One region of the Streptomyces sp. NPDC025784 genome, then DNA from elsewhere that is predicted to be linked to it. Evidence: riboswitches for the same ligand, from Rfam matches in the RefSeq annotation. Region 1 holds a riboswitch; each other region holds the start of a gene.
The links. Region 1 has a riboswitch for cobalamin ahead of nicT (Nickel transporter NicT). Riboswitches for the same ligand answer to the same signal wherever they lie in the genome.

Region 1 (5,816 bases):
GTCCTCGTCGGCGCCGGCGTCGGAGTCGACGGCCAAGGCCTCGACGGCGAGCGACAAGAGCAGTGACTCGACCGCTCGCGGCCTGGGCGTCGCCGGGCTGGTCGTGGGTGTCCTCGGGCTGCTCGCCGCAGGGTTCGCCCTCGCCCGCGGCCGGAACGCACGCTCCTAGTCGCCGCGCGGCGCCCGCGACCGGAACGCGCGGGCTCGCCCCCTGCGCGGCTGCCGCCCCGCCGGTTCCGGCCGGCGGGGCGGCAGCTCGGCGTCAGCTCCCGTCGGCGGGGCGGACCGCCCAGCGTTGCTCGACCTTGGCGAGCCGCCAGTACGCCACGGCCGCCGCCCAGACGACGACGAACAGTCCGACGATGATGTAGCCGACGTTGTCCAGGTCGAGGCCCGCTGTCCAGCCCGTCACCGCATCGCTCAGTTCGAGCTTGTCGTGCAGGACACCCACCAGCTCGATGGTGCCGATGAAGAAGGCCACCGCGATGGACAGGCCGGTGATGGTGAGGTTGTAGAAGACCTTCCGGACCGGGTTGGAGAAGGCCCACTGGTAGGCGAAGTTCATGAACGTGCCGTCCAGGGTGTCGAACAGGCTCATCCCCGCGGCGAACAGCAGCGGCAGGCAGAGGATCGCGTACCAGGGCAGCCCGGCCGCGGCGCCGCTGCCCGCCATCACCATCAGCGTGACCTCGGTGGCGGTGTCGAAGCCCAGGCCGAACAGGAAGCCCAGCGGATACATCTGTCCCGGCCGGGTGATGGACTTCGTGAACCGGCCGAGGACGCGATTCATGAACCCGCGTGAATTCAGGTGCTGTTCGAGTTCGGCCTCGTCGTACTCGCCCGTGCGCATCGCCCTGAACACCCGCAGGATGCCGACGAGCGCCACCAGATTCAGGGCCGCGATCAGGTAGAGGAACGACCCGGAGACCGTGGTGCCCATGACACCGAGCACCTGATGCGTGCTGGAGCCCTCGTTCATGATGCGCCCGGCCAGCTGGGTGCCTCCGGCGATGAGCGCGGCCAGCAGGACCACGACGCTGGAGTGCCCGAGCGCGAACCAGAAACCCACCGACACCGGTCGTTCGCCGTCGGCCATCAGCTTCCGGGTGGTGTTGTCGATCGCGGCGATGTGGTCGGCGTCGAAGGCGTGCCGCATGCCCAGCGTGTAGGCGGTGACGCCGAGGCCGATGCCGAAGGCCCTGGACCCGACCTCGTAGTGCTCGGGCACCACGAGCAGGAACAGGACGCCGAAGGCGACGACATGCAGGCCCGCGATCACGGCGAGGAGCACGGCGGTCCGCACCGTGTCCTCGCGCCGCCAGCGGAACGTGGCGGGGGAAGGGGACGACTGCGTGGGCAGGGTCATGCGGTCACGCTCCAGCACCTCGTGGATCACTTCGTGAGATGCCGTGGCCGGTCTCCTGGCTGACGGGTTCGCGCGTCCGCCCCTGCCTTCCCGGCCGTACGGCCAGTGGCGCCGCCCGAGGAGGGCGGCACGGGACGGAAACTCCCCGATCACAGTGGCGAGGGCCGCTCCGGCCTGGGCCCCTGAGGGGCCGTCACCGGTCTTCCCGAACACCACGGCCCGACAACCGTAGGGGTGGCCCGGGCCCGCAGCAAAGCCGGGCGCCCGTGCGGGTATCGAAGATCACAAACGGCTGCCCGCGGCGCGGGACCGCCCGACCCGGGGCCGGGACACGTCCGGCCGGCCGGTGGAGCGGTCCTTCAGCAAGGCCCGTGAGCCCGGGCGCCCGGGGTGAGCCGGGGCCACGGGCTCACAAAGCCGCCCTGAGTACGGTCAGCCGCTGTCGAGCCGTCGAGGTGCCGGGCGGCTCAGTCCTGCGCGGCTCAGTCCTGCGTGGGTGACTTCTTGCGGCGGACGAGGACCACCGCGGCGCCGCCGATGACGACGAGGGCGATGGCGATCCCCGCGATGACGGGTGTCGCGTTCGAACTGCCGGTCTCGGCGAGATCGCTGTCGCCGGCGGACGTGCCGCCCACCGAGGCCGGGCTGGGCTCACTGACCGTCTGGGTCGAGATGTCGTTCGCGCTGCCCTGGGTCTTGCAGTCGAGGACGCCCTTGAACCGCTTCTGGAAGCCGTTCGGACCGGTGATCGTGAAGTCGTACGCCTGGTCCTCCTGGAGCGGAATGGTCACCGTCCCGGACGCGTCCGCCCCGATGGTGTGCTCGCTCCCCATCAGCTCGAAGGTGAACGGCTCGTCGCCCTCATTGGCCGCCGTGATGTCCACGCCGCCCTCGGCGCAGTTCTTCTTGGCGGACAGAGCCGGTATGGCGCCCTTCTCGGCCCAGTCGGCGGTCGCCGTCGCGGAGACCGTCGACTCGCTGGAGCCCGCGAGGATCTGTGTCTGGCTGCGGGTCTCGGAGGTGAAGGCACGGCCGACCGGCACGGTCGTGGAGGCCTGCACCGTGAGCGCGGCCGAACCGTCCGCGCTGTCCTTCGGCACGTCGAAGTAGACGTGGCCGCCGTCGACGGCGGACGTCACCGGCTTGCCGTCCTTGTCGACGATCTTCACGCCGGAGGCTGCGGCGTCCGCCGGGGGCGCCACCGCCACACTGTCCGCGTTGGTGTGCACCGTGACCGGGCCGAGCCGCTCGCCGGCATGACCGGAGACCGCGGGCGGGGTGAGGTTCAGCGAGGCCTTGGGCTCGGGAAGGTTCCGCGCGCTCTTCTGCAGGTAGTCCGCGAGCTTCTGCGCGCCGGGGTCGGCCGCGTCCACGTCGGCGCCGTCCGAGTACCGCCAGATGGCCACCTGCGTACCGGCGGCCGCGTCCTTCTCCGTGAGGCTTGCGACGCCGGCCTTCGCGGCGAGGGCCGCGAGGTCGTTCACCTGCGGGTAGGAGTTCTGCAGGATCCAGCGGATCTTGCCCGCGTCCTTGTTGGCGCCCAGCGACGTGCCGCTCCAGGGCGTCTCCTGGTACTTGGCGTCCCGCTGGGTCGGGTTGTGGAGGTCGACGCAGTAGGTCTGCAGCATGCCGCCGTCGTCGACGGACATCTCGAACAGACCCGCGGAGACCCACGAGTCCTCGCCGTGATCGTGGATGACGGCGGAGCCGTAGGTCTTCAGGTCGCCGATGGTGGCGGTCGCGCCACCGAGGCTCTGCGGGGTCTCGTCGGCGGCGGCCGTGCCGGCGGTGGCGAGCGCCCCCGCGGCGACGAGACCCGACACCAACGTCGCGGCGGTGAGACGGGCTGTCACCCGCCCGCGCGCGAACGACGCAGAGAACGAACGAAACACAGAATTCCCCTTCGCGCAGGACCCGTTGATGTGGGGGAAGGTCCCGCCAGCAGAATCAGAAGCCCCGTGAGCTATGCCCGGCATCCTAAAGACGCGGCGCACCACGCCCCCCGGTCATTCCATCCGATAACCGATCCGACTCGGAATCGTTATCGCTCACCTGCTTGTGAGCTGCGCTTATCGACAAATCCACGATGGCGGATCGGTTCGAATTCGCCGATAAGGCGCACTTCGGTCAGATCGCGTGGGTCTCTGACATCACGTCACACCAACTGGTTCGGCCCGCTGTTGGGAGGCCGCGTCCGGAGAGGCGGGTGAGAGGGTGTCCCAACTCGGTTCAGGCCGCGACGGCGAGACCGGTCCCGCGTCCCCCTTCGACGGCCTGCGGAAGGCCGAAGTGCCGCGGGACAGGTCGTGTCCGATCGCCGTCGCGTCGACCTCCGCGGACGTCCAGCTCTGGCCGTCCCGCGTCTCCGTACGGACCTTCAGCCGCCCCTGGACGAGGACCGGATCGCCCACGGACACGGACGCCCCCACGTTCGTCGCGAGGGACTTCTTCGCCCACACCGTGAAGAAATTGGTGTGCCCGTCGACCCACTCGTTCTTCTCGCGGTCCCAGTAACGCGAGGTGACCGCCAGCCGGAACCGGGCCGACGCCCCGGTCGGCGCCTCCCGGTAGACCGGTTGTGTCGCGACGTTCCCCACCACGCACACCGTTGTCTCGTTCATGCCCGAACCCCTCTCCCGTGCGAATGCGTCCGACGCGGCGACCGCTGCGCTGCTGCGGTCGCCGCGAGTTCAGACTGCCTCCGCCGGGCCGGGCCCGCCGGGCCCTGTGGGCCACCGGCCGATTGTGGACAACCGCCTCACGCGAAGGAGTGGCAGCAGTCCGGCACGATGCCGTTACCCGACGGAGGCCGGCGCCGCCCCCGTCACCCGCCCGTACTCCTCCCGGACCTCCCGGTACCGCAGCAACTCCGCGGCCAGGGGATCGAGCACACGGGCCCTGCCGCATCCGGTGGCCGCCTCGCGCAGCCGCCGTTCCGCCTCCTGCCCGTAGCGCCGGGCCGGCCCGCGGGCCGCCATTCTGCTGCCCCACTCGACGAGCGGGCCTCCGACGATGCCCGCCACCATCAGCAGCACCGGCACCCCGAGGTTCGGCGACATCACCCCGACGATCTGCGCCACCAGCCACAGTCCGCCGACGATCTGGAGGATCGTCATCGACGCCTGCGCGAGCACGGCGATCGGCCACCAGCCGGGCCGCGGCGGACGCCTCGCCGGAGTCGTGGCGCGCGCCGCCATCTCGTCCAGGGCCTCGGGCAGCCCGTGCGCCCCTCTCGCGGCGGCCTCGCGCACCGCCAGGGACCAGGGGGCGGGCAGTCCGTACGCCGCCCGGTCCGCGACCACCCGTACGGCCTGCTCCACGCGCTGGCGTGCCGTGGCCTCCTCGTCCGCGGGGTCGCGCACCGGCAGACGCGCCGTCTGGGAATCGCGCCGCTCCTGCGTCCACCGCCACAGCCGCAGCCAGGGCGTGCCGCAGGCGCGGTTGGCGTTGCGGCGCCAGGCGCGCTCGGCCGCCTCCCCGGCCGCGACGGCGCCCACCGCGTCCGCGAGCCGGTCCGAGAACTCGTCGCGGGCCTCCTCGCTGAGCCCGACACGCCGACCGGTCACGTACGCCGGGCGCAACTGCGTGGCGGTCGCGTCGACATCGGCCGAGACGCGGCGCCCGGGCGCGTTGCGCCGGGTCACGAACTGGCCGAGGACCTCCCGCAGTTCCCCCACGCCGTCCCCGGTGAGCGCGGACAGCGCGAGCACGGTCGCCCCCGGTTCGCCGTGCTCGCCGAGCGCGATGCCGTCCTCGTCGAGCAGCCGCCGCAGGTCGTCCAGGACCTGGTGGGCGGCCTCCCCGGGCAGCCGGTCCACCTGGTTGAGCACGACGAACATGACCTCGGCGTGTCCGGCCATGGGCCGCAGGTAGCGCTCGTGGATGACGGCGTCCGCGTACTTCTCGGGATCCACCACCCAGATGACGGCGTCGACGAGCTTCAGGACGCGGTCGACCTGCTCGCGGTGCTGGACGGCGGCGGAGTCGTGGTCGGGCAGGTCGACCAGGACGAGACCGCGCAGCTTCGCCTCGGCCTCCGGGCTCTGCAACGGCCGTCTGCGCAGCCGGCCCGGGATGCCGAGCCGGTCGATGAGCGTGGCCGCGCCGTCGCTCCAGCTGCACGCGATGGGCGCCGCGGTGGTGGGCCGGCGGACGCCGGTCTCCGAAATGGCCACGCCCGCGAGCGCGTTGAACAGCTGGGACTTGCCGCTGCCCGTCGCCCCGGCGATGGCCACGACGGTGTGCTGACCGGAGAGCTTGCGGCGCGCCGCGGCCTCGTCGAGGACCCGGCCGGCCTCCGCGAGGGTGTCGCTGTCGAGCCGCGCCCGCGAGACGCCCACGAGTTCACGCAACGCGTCCAGACGCGCGCGCAGCGGGGCGTCGTACGTGAGCGGTGCCGGCGGGGCCTGCACGGCGGGTCTGGTGTCCGGCGCGGGCGGTTCCCCGCCGG
Region 2 (5,816 bases), on a different contig from region 1:
GGGCCTCGAACCCACCTCGCAGCTCCTGGACATCGGCTACATCACCGCCGACGAGACGCTCGCCGGCCTGCTCGACATCTCGGCCGGCGGCCGGGTGCTGCGCATCGAGCGGCTGCGCCTGGCGAGCGGCGAGCCGATGGCGATCGAGACGACCCACCTGTCCGCGAAGCGCTTCCCCGCGCTGCGCAGGTCGCTCGTCAAGTACACCTCCCTCTACACCGCGCTCGCCGAGGTGTACGACGTCCATCTCGCCGAGGCCGAGGAGACCATCGAGACCTCGCTGGCCACCCCGCGCGAGGCAGGGCTGCTCGGCACCGACGTCGGCCTGCCCATGCTGATGCTCTCCCGCCACTCGCTCGACAAGCAGGGCGAGCCGGTGGAGTGGGTGCGTTCGGTGTACCGGGGCGACCGGTACAAGTTCGTGGCCCGCCTCAAGCGCCCGCAGGACTAGGGGCTTCGTTCGGATCAGCTCGGGTCCGCCGCCCCGGGACACCCGGCCGGCGGCGGAACGGGCCCGCGCAGCCCGTCGGGAGCGGCGTCCGGGACGCCGCTCCGGGTGCTGTCGGGTTGACGGGGCGTCGCGGTCTCATTGCTGTTGGGGACCGATATGCGGACGAGGGGTTCCGCTTTGCTGACGCCGTCGCCTACATTGCCTGCGCGTTACACAGGTGATCAGCGAGGGGACGGAGTCGCCGTATGTCAGATGTGCCTGAAGTGAAACCACCGGTGGTCACGCCGGTACGCGTAGTGATCGCCCTGTGTCTGCTCGCGCCGTTCGTGGCGATGCTGTGGGTCGGCTCCTACGCCAAGGCCGACCCGGCCTTCATAGGCATCCCGTTCTTCTACTGGTACCAGATGGCGTGGGTGCTCATCTCGACGGCGCTCACGATGGTCGCGTACCAGCTGTGGCGGCGTGACCAGCGGGTCCGCGCCTCCGCCGCCACCCGCACTTCCACCAAGGGCGCCCCGGCCTCCGCCGAGGGTGCCGAAGCATCCGCCGAGGGGAGTGCCGGAGCATGAAGGACGGCGTCAACGGCGTCGCACTCGGCGTCTTCATCTTCTTCTTCCTGGCCGTCACGGTCGTAGGGTTCCTGGCCGCGCGCTGGCGCAAGGCCGACAACGAGCACAGCCTCGACGAATGGGGACTGGGCGGACGGTCGTTCGGAACCTGGATCACCTGGTTCCTGCTCGGTGGCGACCTGTACACCGCGTACACGTTCGTGGCCGTACCGGCCGCCATCTACGCGGCGGGCGCGGCCGGCTTCTTCGCCGTGCCGTACACGATCCTGGTCTACCCGCTGATCTTCACCTTCCTGCCGCGCCTGTGGTCGGTGTCCCACAAGCACGGATACGTGACGACGTCCGACTTCGTGCGCGGCCGCTTCGGCTCCAAGGGCCTGTCCCTGGCCGTGGCGGTCACCGGCATCCTGGCGACCATGCCGTACATCGCGCTCCAGCTGGTCGGCATCCAGGCCGTCCTGGACGTGATGGGCGTGGGCGGCGGCGACAACACGAACTGGTTCGTCAAGGACCTTCCGCTGCTCATCGCCTTCGGTGTGCTGGCCGCCTACACCTACTCCTCGGGCCTGCGCGCCCCGGCCCTGATCGCGTTCGTGAAGGACACCCTGATCTACATCGTGATCGCGGTGGCCATCATCTACATCCCGATCAAGCTGGGCGGATTCGACGAGATCTTCAAGGCGGCGGGTGACAAGTACACCGCGGCCGGCGCGGGCGGGCTCGTGCCGCCCGAGGCGGGCCAGTGGACCTATGCCACGCTCGCGCTCGGCTCGGCGCTCGCGCTGTTCATGTACCCGCACTCGATCACGGCGACGCTGTCCAGCCGCAGCCGCGAGGTGATCCGCCGCAACACCACGATCCTCCCGCTGTACTCGCTGATGCTGGGCCTGCTCGCGCTGCTCGGGTTCATGGCGATCGCGGCCGGGGTGAAGGTCACCAACGGCCAGCTCGCGATCCCGCAGCTGTTCGAGAACATGTTCCCGGACTGGTTCGCGGGTGTGGCCTTCGCGGCCATCGGCATCGGCGCGCTGGTCCCCGCGGCCATCATGTCGATCGCCGCCGCGAACCTCTTCACGCGCAACATCTACAAGGACTTCATCAAGCCGGACGCCACTCCGCAGCAGGAGACCAAGGTCTCCAAGCTGGTCTCGCTGCTGGTGAAGGTGGGCGCGCTGGTCTTCGTCCTCACCATGGACAAGACGGTCGCCATCAACTTCCAGCTCCTGGGCGGCATCTGGATCCTGCAGACCTTCCCGGCCCTGGTCGGCGGCCTGTTCACACGCTGGTTCCACCGCTGGGCGCTCCTCGCCGGCTGGGCCGTGGGCATGCTCTACGGCACGATCGCCGCGTACGGGGTGGCCTCGCCGACGCAGAAGCACTTCGGCGGCAGCGCCAAGGAGATCCCCGGCATCGGGGAGATCGGCTACATCGGCTTCACGGCGTTCACCCTGAACGTGGTCGTGACGGTCGTCCTCACGTTCGCGCTGCGTGCGTTCAAGGCCCCGGACGGCGTCGACGAGACGTCCGCCGAGGACTACACGGCGGACGCGGGCGACCCGGGGGTCGAGGTGGAGCTGCCGGTGGCGGCCCACTGACCCGGCGGTTCCACACTCCGCGGCGCCCCTCGGTCAGGGGGGCGCCGCGGTCTTTTCGCGCCCGCCGTCCTGCCGTCGTACGGCGGCAGGCCCCACCGCCCGGACCTGGGGGCCCGCCCGGGCCGTGAGGTCCGTCGACTCCACCGGGGCCGACGACTCCACCGGATCCGGCGGGGCCGACCGGCGCCGCTGCCCCGCCCCCGGGAATTCGGCGGCCCTCCCCCGCGATCTCCCCCAGACTGTGCGCATGGACACAGTCATCCGCGTCGCGCATCCCGAGGAGTACCCGGGCCTCGGCGAGATCACCGCCCAGGCCTATCTCCGCGACGGGCTGCTCGACTTCGGGGAGAGCGACGCGTACCTGGGAGAGCTGCGGGACGTGGCCAAGCGCGCCGCCGCGGCCGACGTGCTCGTCGCGGTCGAACGCGGATCCACGCCCGGCACGCAGCGGCTGCTCGGTGGGGTGACCTTCGTGCCGCGCGGCGGCGCCATGGCCGACATCGCCCGCCCCGGCGAGGCCGAGATCCGCATGCTCGCGGTCGCCCGGGAGGCACGCGGCCGGGGTGCCGGGGAGGCACTCGTCCGCGCCTGCGTCGACCGCGCACGGGCCACGGAGGGCTGCGTACGCATCGTGCTGTCCACCCAGCACTCCATGCACGCCGCCCACCGGATCTACGAGCGCCTCGGCTTCACCCGCACCCCGGACCGCGACTGGAACCCGATCCCGGAACTGGACGACATCCGGCTGCTCACCTACGAACTGACGCTCTGACAGCTCTTCTGCCACCCTCCGAAGCCGACACGACACAACATGTGGGGGTGGTCCCGCAGCCCGGCACAAGATGTATGCTCATGCTCGCTGTCGCCGCAGGGGAATCCGGTGCGAATCCGGAACTGTCCCGCAACGGTGTACTTGTGCGTGTTCGCGTCTCCGCCTGCACGCGCTGGCTTCAGTCCGAGGACCTGCCGACAGCGCACCCCGGCCGTCCGGCCCGGGTGCCGACGACGTCCGGGCCTCGCGGAATGGGCCGGTGGACGCGGTGTGCTGCCCTCCGGCCGGCGCCCCCGTGTGCCTCCGTGCCTCCCGACAGGCCCCGTGCCGAGCGAGGGAGAGCCCCACGTGACCATCGCGCCAGCCGATCCGGCTTCAGCGTCAGCGCAGCAGGCCCCGGTGGAGACGGACGGTCCCGGTACCGCGCTGCTGCGGATCCTGACCGATCTCACCGCCGACCTCCCCGACGCCGACCCCGGCCGGGTCGCGGCGGCCGCGCTGCGCGGCCGGTCCGCCCGGGCCGACGAGGCGGAGCTGCGTGAGCTGGCCACCGAGGCGGCGGCGGGACTCATCTCCGAGGACCCCGCGTACTCGCGGCTGGCCGCCCGGCTGCTGACGATCAGCATCGCTGCCGAGGCCGCCTCGCAGGGCGTCGCGTCCTTCTCCGAGTCGGTCGCCGTCGGCCACCGCGAGGGTCTTGTCGCGGACCGTACCGCGGAGTTCGTCCGCCTGCACACGGCCCGCCTCGACGCGCTCGTCGACGTCGAGGGCGACGACCGCTTCGGCTACTTCGGTCTGCGCACCCTGCACAGCCGTTATCTGCTCCGCCACCCGATCACCCGCCGGGTGATCGAGACGCCCCAGCACTTCATGCTCCGGGTGGCGTCGGGTCTCGCCGAGGACGACACCGTCCGCTCCGTGGACGAAGTCGCCGCGCTCTACCGGCTGATGAGCCGTCTCGACTACCTGCCCTCCTCCCCCACGCTCTTCAACTCCGGTACGCGGCACCCGCAGATGTCGTCCTGCTACCTCCTCGACTCCCCGCTGGACGAGCTCGACTCCATCTACGACCGCTACCACCAGGTGGCCCGGCTCTCGAAGCACGCGGGCGGCATCGGGCTGTCGTACTCCCGCATCCGCTCGCGCGGTTCGCTCATCCGCGGCACGAACGGGCACTCCAACGGCATCGTCCCGTTCCTGAAGACCCTCGACGCCTCGGTCGCCGCGGTGAACCAGGGCGGCCGGCGCAAGGGCGCTGCGGCCGTCTACCTGGAGACCTGGCACTCCGACATCGAGGAGTTCCTGGAGCTGCGCGACAACACCGGTGAGGACGCCCGGCGCACGCACAACCTGAACCTGGCGCACTGGATCCCGGACGAGTTCATGCGCCGGGTGAACGAGAACGGTGACTGGTCGCTGTTCTCCCCGGCCGACGTGCCGGAGCTGGTCGACCTGTGGGGCGACGAGTTCGACGCCGCCTACCGCAAGGCCGAGGAGGCCGGGCTCGCCCGGAAGACCATCCCGGCCCGCGATCTGTACGGCCGGATGATGCGCACCCTCGCGCAGACCGGCAACGGCTGGATGACCTTCAAGGACGCCGCCAACCGCGCCGCCAACCAGACCGCCGAGCCGGGCCACACCGTCCACTCCTCGAACCTGTGCACCGAGATCCTGGAGGTCACGGACGACGGGGAGACGGCGGTCTGCAACCTCGGTTCGGTCAACCTCGGTGCCTTCGTGGGCAACGGCGACATCGACTGGGAGCGGCTGGACGAGACCGTCCGCACGGCCGTGACGTTCCTGGACCGGGTCGTCGACATCAACTTCTACCCGACCGAGCAGGCGGGCCGTTCCAACGCCAGGTGGCGCCCGGTGGGCCTCGGCGCGATGGGCCTCCAGGACGTCTTCTTCAAGCTGCGGCTGCCCTTCGACTCGGCCGAGGCGAAGGCGCTGTCCACGCGGATCGCCGAGCGCATCATGCTCGCCGCGTACGAGGCCTCCGCGGACCTCGCCGAGCGCAACGGCCCGCTGCCGGCCTGGGAGAAGACCCGTACGGCGCGCGGTGTGCTGCACCCCGACCACTTCGACGCCGAGCTGACCTGGCCGGAGCGCTGGGCGGCGCTGCGGGAACGCATCGCCGCGGTCGGCATGCGCAACGCGCTGCTGCTGGCCATCGCGCCGACCGCCACCATCGCGTCCATCGCGGGCGTGTACGAGTGCATCGAGCCGCAGGTCTCCAACCTGTTCAAGCGCGAGACGCTCTCCGGCGAGTTCCTCCAGGTCAACTCCTACCTGGTCGCCGACCTCAAGGAACTCGGCGTCTGGGACGCGCGCACCCGCGAGGCGCTGCGCGACTCCAGCGGCTCCGTGCAGGACTTCGCGTGGATCCCCGCCGAGGTCCGGGCGCTGTACCGCACGGCGTGGGAGAT
Region 3 (5,816 bases), on a different contig from region 1:
GCCGGGATCGGTGGTCGTGAGCATGCTGTGAATCTTTCGTACCCTCGCCCCTGCCTTCTCGGCAGCCTCACCGGTGCCGTACGTCGTCGTGCCGACGAAGTCCGCGGTGCGCATCAGCCGGCCCCAGGCGTCGCGCCGGAAGTCGGAGTTCTGCGTCACCCCGCGCACGACGCGCGGGTGCAGGGCCTGGAGGTACAGCGCGCGGATGCCGGCGACCCACATCATCGGGTCGCCGTGCATCTGCCAGGTCACGGAGCGGGGACCGAAGAGTCCCGGGTCGCCCGGGAACGTGCTCTCCACCGTGTCAGGCTAACGCCGGACCCGGGGCATCCCCAGTCCGATCCACGAGATGATCTCGCGCTGGATCTCGTTGTTGCCGCCGCCGAAGGTGAAGATCACCGCGGAGCGGTAGCCACGTTCGAGCTCGCCGTGCAGGACGGCTCCCGCGGAGCCCTCCTTGAGCACCCCGGGCGCGGCGACGATCTCCATCAGCCAGGCGTACGCGTCGCGGCGCGCCTCGGAGCCGTACACCTTGACCGCGGAGGCGTCCTGCGGGGTGAGGGTGCCCTCCTGGACGGCGTTCACCATCTTCCAGTTGAGCAGTTTCATGGCGTCGAGCCGGGTGTGGGTCTGCGCGAGCCGGCGGCGCACCCACGGGAGGTCGGCGACGCGGCGGCCGTCGGTGAGCTTGGTCTCCATGGTCCAGCGCTGCACGTCGTGCAGGGCCCGGATCGCCATGGTGCCGTGCGCGGCGAGCGTCACGCGTTCATGGTTGAGCTGGTTGGTGATCAGCCGCCATCCCTTGTTCTCCTCGCCGACCCGGCGGGTGACGGGGACCCGGATGTTCTCGTAGTAGCTGGCGGTGGTGTCGTGCGAGGCGAGTGTGTTGATCAGCGTGCACGAGTAGCCGGGGTCGGAGGTCGGCACCAGGAGCATGGTGATGCCCTTGTGGGGCGGCGCGTCGGGGTCGGTGCGGACGGCGAGCCAGACCCAGTCGGCGGTGTCGCCGTTCGTCGTCCAGATCTTCTGCCCGTTCACGACGTAGTCGCCGTCGCCGTCGCGGACCGCCTTCGTCTTCAGCGCGGCGAGGTCGGTGCCGGCGTCGGGCTCGCTGTAGCCGATCGCGAAGTCGATCTCGCCGGAGAGGATCCTGGGCAGGAAGTGGGACTTCTGCTCCTCCGTCCCGAACTGCATGATCGTCGGGCCGACGGTGTTGAGGGCCATCAGGGGCAGGGGCACGCCCGCCTGGGCCGCCTCGTCGAAGAAGATGAACTGTTCCATGGGGGTCAGCCCGCGCCCGCCGTACTCCTCCGGCCATCCGACGCCGAGCCAGCCGTCCGCGCCCAGACGTCGGACGGTCTCGCGGTAGAAGCGCTTCTGCGAGGCGGGATCGGCGTACCGGGCGTAGGCGTTGTCGGGCACCAACTGGGCGAAGTAGTCGCGCAGTTCGGTGCGCAGACGCTGCTGCTCCGGCGTGTATTCGAGATGCACGGCGCCTCCTGTTGCCCGGTGCCCGAGCTGGTTCTCCCGGCTGGTCGGCGCACAGAGTAGAACGTGTTGCAGAACTTGGGAATGCTGATGACGCGTCAGAGGAATTTCCCGTGCTCCCCTTCGGCGACCACCGCCACTCCTTCCCCGGGGCCCGATCACCGGGCCCTGGGGCCTCTCGGCCGATCACCGTCTCTCCGGCGCCTCTTGTCCGATCACCGGGCCCCGGGCCCGTTCGGCACGCACCGCCACCACCACGGCACCGGCGATCATCACCGCGCCGAGCGGGAGGCCGCGTGCCCCCCGTGCCGCCCTTGGCCCGCGCCGCCGACGACAGGGAGATCGACGAGCACTTCGACGTCGGCCTCACGGCGCTGCTGGACGGCTTCGAGCTGCTGATCCGGCCGGCCTGACGTCCGGTGCACGCAGGAGGGCGGCCCCGGTCGAGGACCGGGGCCGCCCTTCCGTCACCGCTCAGTGGGCCACGGGAGTCGCCCCCGCGGTGACCTCCTGTCGGCCTCCGGCGGCCGGCTTAGGCGCCAGCACCCGTTCGGCCAGGAACCCGAAGACGAGCCCGAAGGCGGTCCACAGGGTCAGCTGGATGGCGAGGGCCGCGAGCCGGAACTGCCAGAGCAGGGTGCCCGAGAAGTCCTTCGGAACCTCGTTCACGGCCGGCAGGAACGCGTAGGCGAGACCGATCGTGAGGACGAAGAACGCGCCCCCCGCGATCGTCGCGTTCCAATTGCCCAGGCGCGGCGCGAGGCGCTTGCCCAGGATCACGGTCGCGACGGCCAGCAGCACGCTGAGCACCATCATCAGGAAGTACAGGGTCGTGCGCTTCCCGATGGTGTCGGGATCGCCGACCGACGGCGGGTTGGCCGGGTACTTCAGGAACGGCACGACATAGACCGCGAGCAGGCCCGCCACCGACAGCAGCAGCGCGCTCGCCCGCGGCCCGAAGCGGCCGATCCTGCCGAGCGCGAAGCAGTACGCGAGAGCGGCGATACCGCCGAACGCGACCCCGTAGACGAGGACGCCGGTGGCCAGGCCGCCGGTGGACTGCATCGTGCGGGACACCGCTTCCACGCCGTGCTCGTGCGCGTGGGAGTGCGCCTCTTCGTAGCCGATCGCCGAGTCGACGCGCGGCTCGCCCAGGAAGTAGGCGACGACCAGGGCGAGCAGGCCCGCGGCGAGTCCCGCGAGCATGCCACGCACCAACAGGTTTCTTACGATTGCGGAATTCATCGGCTCGTACGTCCCGTGGTCGTCAGTGGCACGGGAAGCCGAGCAGGTGGCGGGCGTCGTGGACCCACTCGTGGACGTTCTCGCCGGACACGACTGCGGTGGCGCCCTGTTCGGCGCCGACGAAGTAGAGCAGGACCAGCATCAGGATGCCGAAGAAGACCGCCCAGGGGGCGATCGCGCCGATCGGCAGCTTGGCGGGTACCGCGGTGGGTGTGGCGGTCGGCTGAGCGACGGACTGCGCCATGGGGCAGAACCTCCTGGGGAACTCGCGTCCCATTCCGGTGGTGCACTGGACGACAGCCGCGGGTCTGACTTGCCCTGCCCTCACCGCCCCTGGCGAGGGGGGGTCGTGCTGGGCTTACAGTGGCGCGACCGTGCCGGATTTCCACCGGGCTTCCGCCGAGCCGTCGTCGATTTCGACGCGACGGTACCGCGTCGGCGGGTTCCGGCCAAGGGCGCACGGGGGAGCACGGGGTGCGCCCCCACGGACCGGGTGTGCGGCGGATTCCCTTGCCCCATAAGGCTTTTCGGGCCGGCGGACACCACGAGAACCCATGAGAGTGAGGACATGACAAGTCGAGTGATCTTGATCTCAGCCGCGCTGGGCGCCGCACTGCGCGAGGCCCGCTTCGACGACGGACGTCCGCTCGACGCGTCCGGACTGCGGCTCGCGCGGGCGGCTGCGGGACAGCTGCCGGCCGCGGAGCGGCAGTGGGTCTCCCCCGCCGTGCGCTGTCGTGCGACCGCCGACGCTCTCGGTCTCGAAGGCGCCCCGGACGCACCGGAGTTGGCCGGTCTCGACGTGGGCCGCTGGCGCGGTGCGACTTTGGCGGAGGTGAGCGCGCAGGAGCCCGAGGCGGTGGCGGGCTGGCTGGCCGACCCCGGGGCCGCGCCGCACGGCGGCGAGTCGGTACGGGCGTTCTGCGACCGGGTGGCCGGCTGGCTGGACGGCACCGCGCAGGCGTCGGGCCGGACGGTCGCCGTGGTGGAGCCGGAGGTCGTACGGGCCGCGCTGGTGCGGGTTCTGGGTGCGCCGGACGCGGCCTTCTGGCGCGTCGACGTACCGCCCCTGACCGCCACGGAGTTCAGCGGGCGATCGGGGCGCTGGAACGTACGCGCGGGGCGTCCACTGGCGGAGCCGGGCTGATGCGCCGGCCGGAATTCCGGTCGCCGGCCGATGTTCCGGTCGTCCGCCGGAGTCCCAGGCATCCGCCGGAGTTCCCGCCGTCCGCCGGAGTTCCAGGCATCCGCCGGAGTTCCAGGCATCCGCCGGAGTCCCAGGCATCCGCCGGAGTTCCCGCCGCCCGCCGGAGTCCCAGGCATCCGCCGGAGTTCCCGCCGCCCGCCGGAGTCCCAGGCATCCGCCGGAGCGCCGTTCCCGGCCCGGACGTTCCGGTCCCGTCCCGTCGTGCCGCTCCCACCCGCGCCCGGGCGGGCCGGCGGACGGCTTCGCGCGGCGCTCGGCCCACAGCGTCCCGCACGGCGCGCGGCGCCGGACGGCCCCTGCCGCCCTCAGCCCAGGACCGCGAGGAAGTCCGCACACGCCTGCGCGCACGCACGGCACTCCTTCGCCGCGTCCCGCGCACCGTCGTACTCGTCGAAGACGAGGGCGCCCTCCAGGCAGACGTCGCGGCACCATTCCACCTGGGAGCGGACAGCGGCCTCGTCCCGGTGCGTCCCCTCGGACAGCACCAGGCAGGTCGCGTCGCACACTTCCGTGCACTGGATGCCCTTGCGGCGTACGCGATCCTGCTCCTCGGGCCCGTCCGGATCCATGAGGCTCGCGCGCAGCGCACAGACCCTGGCGCACTCGGTGCACGCCTGGGCGCAGGCGAAGCGGTCCTCCAGGAACCGGATGAGCTCCTGCCGGGAAGTCGTCGATGTCACCACGCGCGGGTAGCCGCGCGCCTTCGCGTCAAACCCGTCCGCGGCGTCCGGAACACGGCCCTGTGCGCCCGGTGCACACCGGGCCGCCCGACGTCACGCGCCGGCCGCCTCCTGGGCGATCCGGTCGAACTGGGCTCCCATCGCCTCGGAGAGCGCCTGGGCGGCGGACAGCGGGCGGACCATGACCATGAAGTCGTCGATCTTCCCGTCCTCGTCGAAGTGGAGGAAGTCGCAGCCGGTGATCTTCTTGTCGCCGACCTTCGCCTCGAAGACGAGCGCGTGGTCGCGGCCGTCCGCGCCGCCGATCTCGCGGACGTAGTGGAAGTCGGTGAAGACGCGCGTGACGCCGCGGAGGATGGCCGCGGTGATCGCCTTCCCGGGGTAGGGCTTGAAGGCGACGGGGCTGTGGAAGACGACGTCGTCGGACAGCATGTCCTCGACCGCGGCGAGATCACCGGCCTCCACGGCCTTGCGGAAGGAATCCATCACGCCCACCTCATCCTCATATCCATACTCAACAAATTGACTATTCGTCGATCACACTAGCCATGCGACGGGGCGCCGTCCAGCCTCGGCGGTCGTTCAGCCACCCCCCGGAGCGGCCGTGGTGCCGCGCACCACCAGATTTGGAGCGATGACGGTCTCCTCCCCCCGGCCGGTCTCCTCCCCCGGGCCAGGCCCCTCGGACGACCGGCCGCCGGAGGCCGCATCGCCCTCCAGACGTGCGAGGGCCCGGCCGACCGCCTCCCCCGCGAGCCGGGGGATGTCCTGGCCGACGGTGGTGAGGTCGATGTGCGCGAGGCGTGACAGACGGCTGTCGTCGAAGCCCACGACGGAGATGTCGCCGGGCACCGGGACGCGGGCACGCAGGAAGATGTCGAGGACACCGGTGGCACAGCGGTCGTTGAAGGCGAGGACTGCGGTGGGGCGGGAGCCCGCGTCGAGCAGGGCGTGGGCCGCGGCGGCGCCGTCCTCCTCGGTCGGTCCGCCCGGCAGGACCCGGACCCGGTCGCCGAGACCGTGCCGGTTCATGGCGGTGCGGTAGCCGCGGCGCCGGTCGGCGGCGCCCGGTGCCCGGCCGCCGTCGATGTGCGCGACGTCGCGGTGGCCGAGTGCGACGAGGTGGTCGACGGCCTGGCGTGCACCCTCGTCGTCCGCGGTACGCACGACATGCACCCCCGCGGCGGGCGGGCGCA
Region 4 (5,816 bases), on a different contig from region 1:
TGACGTCCAACAGAAGCCTGGGTAAATGGAACACATCACGCTCCTCCTCGGAATCGTGATCGTCACCGCTCTCGTGTTCGATTTCACGAACGGTTTCCACGACACTGCCAACGCGATGGCGACGACCATCTCGACCGGCGCTCTCAAGCCCAAGACGGCGGTGGCCATGTCCGCCGTGCTGAATCTCGTCGGTGCGTTCCTCTCGGTGGAGGTCGCCAAGACGATCTCCGGCGGAATCATCAACGAAGAGGGCATACGCACCGAAGTGATCTTCGCGGCGCTCGTCGGCGCCATCCTGTGGAATCTGCTGACCTGGCTCCTGGGTCTGCCCTCCAGCTCCTCCCACGCACTCTTCGGCGGCCTCATCGGTGCCGCCGTCATGTCGGCGGGCTGGTCGTCGGTGAACGGTTCGACCGTCGTCACCAAGGTGCTCATCCCCGCGGTGGCCGCGCCGATCGTGGCCGGAATCGCCGCCATGCTGGCCACCCGGCTGACCTACCGCATCGGCGGTCGCGTCGAGGAGAAGGCGACCGCCAAGGGCTACCGCGCCGGCCAGATCGCCTCCGCCGGCCTGGTCTCCCTCGCCCACGGCACGAACGACGCGCAGAAGACGATGGGCATCATCACCCTGGCCCTGGTCACCGGCGGCGTCATCGCCCCCGGCTCGAACCCTCCCACCTGGGTCATCGTCTCGGCCGGTATGGCCATCGCGCTCGGCACCTACCTGGGCGGCTGGCGCATCATCCGCACGATGGGCAAGGGCCTCACCGATCTCGCGCCGCCGCAGGGCTTCGCCGCCCAGACCAGCGCCGCGACGGCCATCCTGGCCTCCTCGCACATCGGCTTCTCCCTCTCCACCACCCAGGTCTGCTCCGGCGCCGTGATGGGCTCGGGCCTCGGCCGCAAGGGCGGTGTGGTCCGCTGGTCGACCGCGACCCGCATGTTCGTGGCCTGGGGTCTGACCCTGCCGGCCGCGGGTCTGGCCGGTGCCTCCGCCGAGTTCCTGACCAAGCAGGGCACCTGGGGCATCGTCCTCACGGGCGTGCTGCTGGTCGCCGGCGCCGGCGTCATCTGGACGCTGTCGCGCCGCCAGCCGGTCACCGTCGACAACGTGAACGACGTCGACGCCGAGCCCGCCGGCGTCGTCACCACGGCGATGGCCGCCGTCGCCGTGCCGCCGGCCGGCCCGGTCACCGCGGCCGACACCGAGCTCAAGGCCACCATCCCGGTGCCGGACCCCGGCCCCTCCGCCGAACCCACCCGCCCGGCCACGGTGTAAGGAACGAACAGCATGAACATCGACTGGGCAGCTCTCGGCTCCGTCTTCGGAGTCAGCCTCGGGGCCACCGTGGCACTCGTCGGCCTCTTCACCCTCGGCATCGTCGGCCTCTCCAAGCGTGAGTCGGCGTCCGCCCGGGGCGACTCGGCGGCCCTCGCGGTCACCGGCGCGTACGCCTGCTTCGCGGCCTGCGCGGCGGCCGTGGCGTACGGGATCTTCATCATCGTCTCCTGACACGGGCGACGCTCTGCCGCACGAAGGGCGGGTACGGGACACGTAGTCCCGTACCCGCCCTTCGTCGTGCCGGGGCCCTCCGGCGCGAGGGGACGACAGGCGGACGCGCGCGGCGGGATGCGTTCCGGGTCGTCGGAGGGCGGTCCGCGGGCCTGTGCAACGGCCCCGGAGAACGGCGCAATTCGGTCTTGGCGGGCAGCCGGGCGTGGTGGCGGTGTGGGGCTCAGCACACTCTCTCCTCGCAGGTCAACAGCAAGTTGACGGCTGTTCTCGCCCCGTGGTGGACTGCCGGAGCCAAGTACGGCGGCAAGAGAGGAAGCCGGTGCAAGTCCGGCGCGGTCCCGCCACTGTCACCGGGGAAGAGATGTCCCGGGAGCCAGGAACTCTCACCGCCGGTCTCGTCGAACCAGGGCGTGGACACCCTGAGTGAGGACATGTCGCCATGCACGGCTGCCCAAGTGCTCTGCGCAGGACGCGAACGACGGTTGAGACCGACCTGACGGCCGGCTGAACCGATGCGTGCCGATCGCGTCTTCGCGTACGGCGCCGCCGCCGGCCTTCTCGGCGACCTGCTGCTCGGCGATCCTCGCCGGGGGCATCCGGTCGCCGTGTTCGGGCGGGCCGCGGGCGCCGTGGAACGGGTGTTGTGGCGGGACGACCGCGGACGGGGTGCGCTGCACGCCGCCGTGTGCGTGGGCGGTGCCACCGCCCTCGCCGCCCTCGCCCACCGTGCCGTCCGGCCCTCCCCCGCCGCCTCCGTCGCGCTGACCGCCGCCGCCACCTGGGCCGTCGTCGGCGGCACCACACTCGGCCGTGAGGCACGGGCGATCGGCTCGGCGCTCGCCACCGGCGACGTGGAGGTGGCCCGGGAACGGCTGCCGCACCTGTGCGGGCGCGACCCCCAGGCGCTGGACGCCGACGGGATCGCGCGGGCCGTCGTCGAGTCCGTGGCCGAGAACACCTCCGACGCCGTGGTGGGAGCCCTGGTGTGGGGTGCCGTCGGCGGTGCGCCCGGTCTGGTCGCCTTCCGCGCCGTGAACACGCTCGACGCGATGGTCGGACACAAGTCGCCCAAGTACCGCCGGTACGGCTGGGCTTCGGCGCGGCTCGACGACGTCGCCGGCTGGCCGGGGGCGCGGCTGACCGCCGTGCTCGCGACCGTCGCCGGTGGCGCCCCGCGCAGCGCCGCCCGCGCCTGGCGCACGGATGCCCACAAGCATCCGAGTCCCAACGCCGGTCCGGTGGAGGCCTCGTTCGCGGGGGCGCTCGGGGTGCGGCTCGGCGGGACGCTCTCGTACGCGGGCCGGGTCGAGCACCGGCCCGTCCTCAACGGCGACGGCCGTGCGGTGGCCGTCGCCGACATCGAACGGGCCGTACGGCTGTCGCGCCGCGTGGGCTGGCTGGCGCTGGGCGCGTGCGCCGTCGGGCGGACGCTCGTCGGGCGCGCCGCCGCTCGGCGGAGAGGGGCCGGGGCATGACCGGGGAGGGGTACGCCATGGATGCCGGAGCGCGCGAAGGAGCAGTGTCATGAGCGGCGGACTGCTGATCGCCGGGACGACCTCCGACGCCGGCAAGAGCGTCGTCACCGCCGGGATCTGCCGGTGGCTGGTGCGACGGGGCGTCAAGGTCGCGCCGTTCAAGGCGCAGAACATGTCCCTCAACTCCTTCGTCACCCGTGAGGGTGCCGAGATCGGGCGCGCGCAGGCCATGCAGGCGCAGGCCGCGCGCGTGGAGCCGACCGCGCTGATGAACCCCGTGCTGCTCAAGCCGGGCAGCGACCGGAGCAGTCAGGTCGTGCTCATGGGCAAGCCCGTGGGCGAGATGAGCGCGCGCGGCTACCACGGGGGCCGCCAACAGGCGCTCCTCGGCACGGTCCTGGACTGTCTGGCCGAGTTGCGGGGCACGTATGACGCGGTGATCTGTGAGGGGGCCGGCAGCCCTGCCGAGATCAATCTGCGGCGCACCGACATCGTGAACATGGGCATCGCCCGCAACGCGGGGCTGCCCGTGCTCGTCGTCGGCGACATCGACCGCGGCGGTGTGTTCGCCTCGTTCTTCGGGACCGTCGCGCTGCTGTCGCGCGAGGACCAGGCGCTCGTCGCCGGGTTCCTCGTCAACAAGTTCCGCGGCGACGTGTCGCTGCTGGAACCCGGTCTCGACATGCTGAAGGACCTCACCGGGCGGCCCTCCTACGGCGTGCTGCCGTTCCGGCACGGCCTCGGCATCGACGAGGAGGACGGGCTGCGGGTGTCGCTGCGCGGGGCGGTCCGCGAGTCGGAGGTCACCGCCCCGGTCGGCGAGGACGTCCTGCGGGTCTCCGTCTGCGCGGTGCCGCTGATGTCGAACTTCACGGACGTCGACGCGCTGGCCGCCGAACCCGGCGTGGTCGTGCGGTTCGTGGACCGGGCCGAGGAACTCGCCGACGCCGACCTGGTCGTCGTGCCCGGGACGCGGGGAACCGTGAAGGCGCTGGAGTGGCTGCGCGAGCGCGGCCTCGCCGACGCGCTGCTGCGCCGGGCCGCCGAGGGGCGGCCCACGCTCGGCATCTGCGGCGGCTTCCAGCTGCTCGGCGAGCACATCGAGGACGACGTGGAGAGCCGCGCAGGCCACGTCGACGGGCTCGGACTGCTCCCGGTGCGGGTGCGGTTCGCGCACGAGAAGACGCTGACCAGACCGGTCGGCGAGGCCCTGGGCGAACGGGTCGAGGGGTACGAGATCCACCACGGTGTCGCCGATGTCACCGGCGGGGAACCCTTCTTGGACGGATGCCGCGTCGGCTCCGTGTGGGGCACCCACTGGCACGGTTCGCTGGAGTCGGACGGATTCCGGCGGGCCTTCCTGCGCGAGGTAGCCGCCGCCGCGGGCCGCCGCTTCGTGCTGGCCGCCGACACGTCGTTCGCGGCGCTGCGCGAGGAGCAGCTGGACCGGCTCGGCGATCTGATCGACGAACACGCGGACACGGAAGCGCTGTTGCGGCTCATCGAGTCGGGCGCGCCGCAAGGACTGCCTTTCATTCCACCGGGAGCGCCCGCATGAGCACAGTGTTGTTGTTGTCGACCGCCGACACGGATCTGCTGGCGGCCCGTGCCTCCGGCGCCCCGTACCGGATCGGCAATCCGACCCGGGTGGACGTCGTGACGGAGCTGCCCGCTCTTCTCGACGGCGCGGACGTCGCCGTCGTACGGCTGCTGGGCGGAAAGCGCGCCTGGGAGGAGGGCCTGGCCGTGCTGCGGGCGTCGGGTGTGCCGACCGTCCTGCTCGGCGGCGAGTCCGTGCCCGACGCCGAGTTGATGGCCGAGTCGTCGGTGCCCGCCGGTGTGGTCGCGGAGGCGCTGCGCTACTTGGTGGAGGGCGGCCCGGCCAACCTCACCGAACTGGCGCGGTTCCTCTCCGACACCGTGCTGCTCACCGGGGAGGGCTTCGAGGAGCCGCACCGGACGGCCGAGTTCGGTGTGCACGGCGAGCGCGTGGCCGCCGAGGGCCGTCCCACGGTCGGCGTGCTGTTCTACCGGGCCCACGAGCTGTCCGGCAACACCGCGTTCGTGGACACGCTGTGCGACGCGATCGAGGCGCGGGGCGCCAACGCGCTGCCGGTGTTCTGCGGTTCGCTGCGCGGCGCGGACCCGGGCCTGTACGAGATCCTCGGCAGGGCCGACGCGCTGGTCGCCACCGTGCTCGCGGCGGGCGGCACGCACGCCTCCCCGGCGTCCGCGGGCGGCGACGAGGAGGCGTGGGACATCGGCGCGCTCGCCGACCTGGACGTGCCCGTCCTCCAGGGGCTGTGCCTGACCTCCTCGCGGAGCGCCTGGGACGCCTCGGACGCCGCCCTGTCCCCCATGGACGCGGCGATGCAGGTCGCCATCCCGGAGTTCGACGGGCGGCTGATCACGGTGCCGTTCTCCTTCAAGGAGCAGGGCCCGGACGACGTCCCGGTGTACGTCGCCGATCCCGAGCGGGCGGCGCGGGTCGCCGGGATCGCGGTGCGGCACGCCCGGCTCAGGCACAAGCCGAACGGGGAGAAGAAGCTCGCGCTGGTCTTCACCGCCTACCCGACCAAGCACTCGCGGGTCGGCAACGCGGTCGGCCTGGACACGCCCGCCTCGGCGGTGCGGGTCCTGGACGCACTGCGGGGCGCGGGGTACTCGCTGACCGAATACCCCGACAACGGCGACGAGTTGATCCACCGGCTGATCGAGGCGGGCGGTCACGACGTCGAGTGGCTCACCGAGGACCAGCTGGCCGCCGCTCCCGCGCGGGTGCCGCTCGCCGACTACCGGGCCTGGTTCGACGAGCTCGACCCGGA

Region 2: another riboswitch for cobalamin. It lies ahead of ACZ4IF_RS34120 (ribonucleoside-diphosphate reductase subunit alpha); the one in region 1 lies ahead of nicT (Nickel transporter NicT).
Region 3: another riboswitch for cobalamin. It lies ahead of ACZ4IF_RS30480 (CbtB domain-containing protein); the one in region 1 lies ahead of nicT (Nickel transporter NicT).
Region 4: another riboswitch for cobalamin. It lies ahead of ACZ4IF_RS26095 (cobalamin biosynthesis protein); the one in region 1 lies ahead of nicT (Nickel transporter NicT).

The regions. Positions count from the first base shown of each region.
Region 1 is NZ_JBVHMN010000001.1:1,026,650-1,032,465, reverse strand. Features, by position in the region: gene ACZ4IF_RS04470 (YcnI family copper-binding membrane protein) at 1-169, shown strand, start outside; gene nicT (Nickel transporter NicT) at 263-1,366, opposite strand; cobalamin riboswitch at 1,395-1,598, opposite strand; gene ACZ4IF_RS04460 (Cys-Gln thioester bond-forming surface protein) at 1,849-3,219, opposite strand; gene ACZ4IF_RS04455 (single-stranded DNA-binding protein) at 3,517-3,987, opposite strand; gene ACZ4IF_RS04450 (GTPase) at 4,162-5,816, opposite strand, start outside.
Region 2 is NZ_JBVHMN010000019.1:94,307-100,122, reverse strand. Features, by position in the region: gene ACZ4IF_RS34140 (GntR family transcriptional regulator) at 1-451, shown strand, start outside; gene ACZ4IF_RS34135 (DUF3311 domain-containing protein) at 697-1,020, shown strand; gene mctP (monocarboxylate uptake permease MctP) at 1,017-2,615, shown strand; gene ACZ4IF_RS34125 (GNAT family N-acetyltransferase) at 2,863-3,387, shown strand; cobalamin riboswitch at 3,462-3,600, shown strand; gene ACZ4IF_RS34120 (ribonucleoside-diphosphate reductase subunit alpha) at 3,736-5,816, shown strand, end outside.
Region 3 is NZ_JBVHMN010000015.1:221,874-227,689, forward strand. Features, by position in the region: gene ACZ4IF_RS30465 (oxygenase MpaB family protein) at 1-240, opposite strand, end outside; gene ACZ4IF_RS30470 (acyl-CoA dehydrogenase family protein) at 310-1,491, opposite strand; gene ACZ4IF_RS30475 (CbtA family protein) at 1,963-2,733, opposite strand; gene ACZ4IF_RS30480 (CbtB domain-containing protein) at 2,756-2,977, opposite strand; cobalamin riboswitch at 3,016-3,156, opposite strand; gene ACZ4IF_RS30485 (histidine phosphatase family protein) at 3,302-3,880, shown strand; gene ACZ4IF_RS30490 (four-helix bundle copper-binding protein) at 4,246-4,620, opposite strand; gene ACZ4IF_RS30495 (nuclear transport factor 2 family protein) at 4,714-5,106, opposite strand; gene ACZ4IF_RS30500 (LacI family DNA-binding transcriptional regulator) at 5,203-5,816, opposite strand, start outside.
Region 4 is NZ_JBVHMN010000012.1:69,274-75,089, forward strand. Features, by position in the region: gene ACZ4IF_RS26085 (inorganic phosphate transporter) at 26-1,279, shown strand; gene ACZ4IF_RS26090 (hypothetical protein) at 1,292-1,513, shown strand; cobalamin riboswitch at 1,778-1,918, shown strand; gene ACZ4IF_RS26095 (cobalamin biosynthesis protein) at 2,029-2,991, shown strand; gene ACZ4IF_RS26100 (cobyric acid synthase) at 3,041-4,549, shown strand; gene cobN (cobaltochelatase subunit CobN) at 4,546-5,816, shown strand, end outside.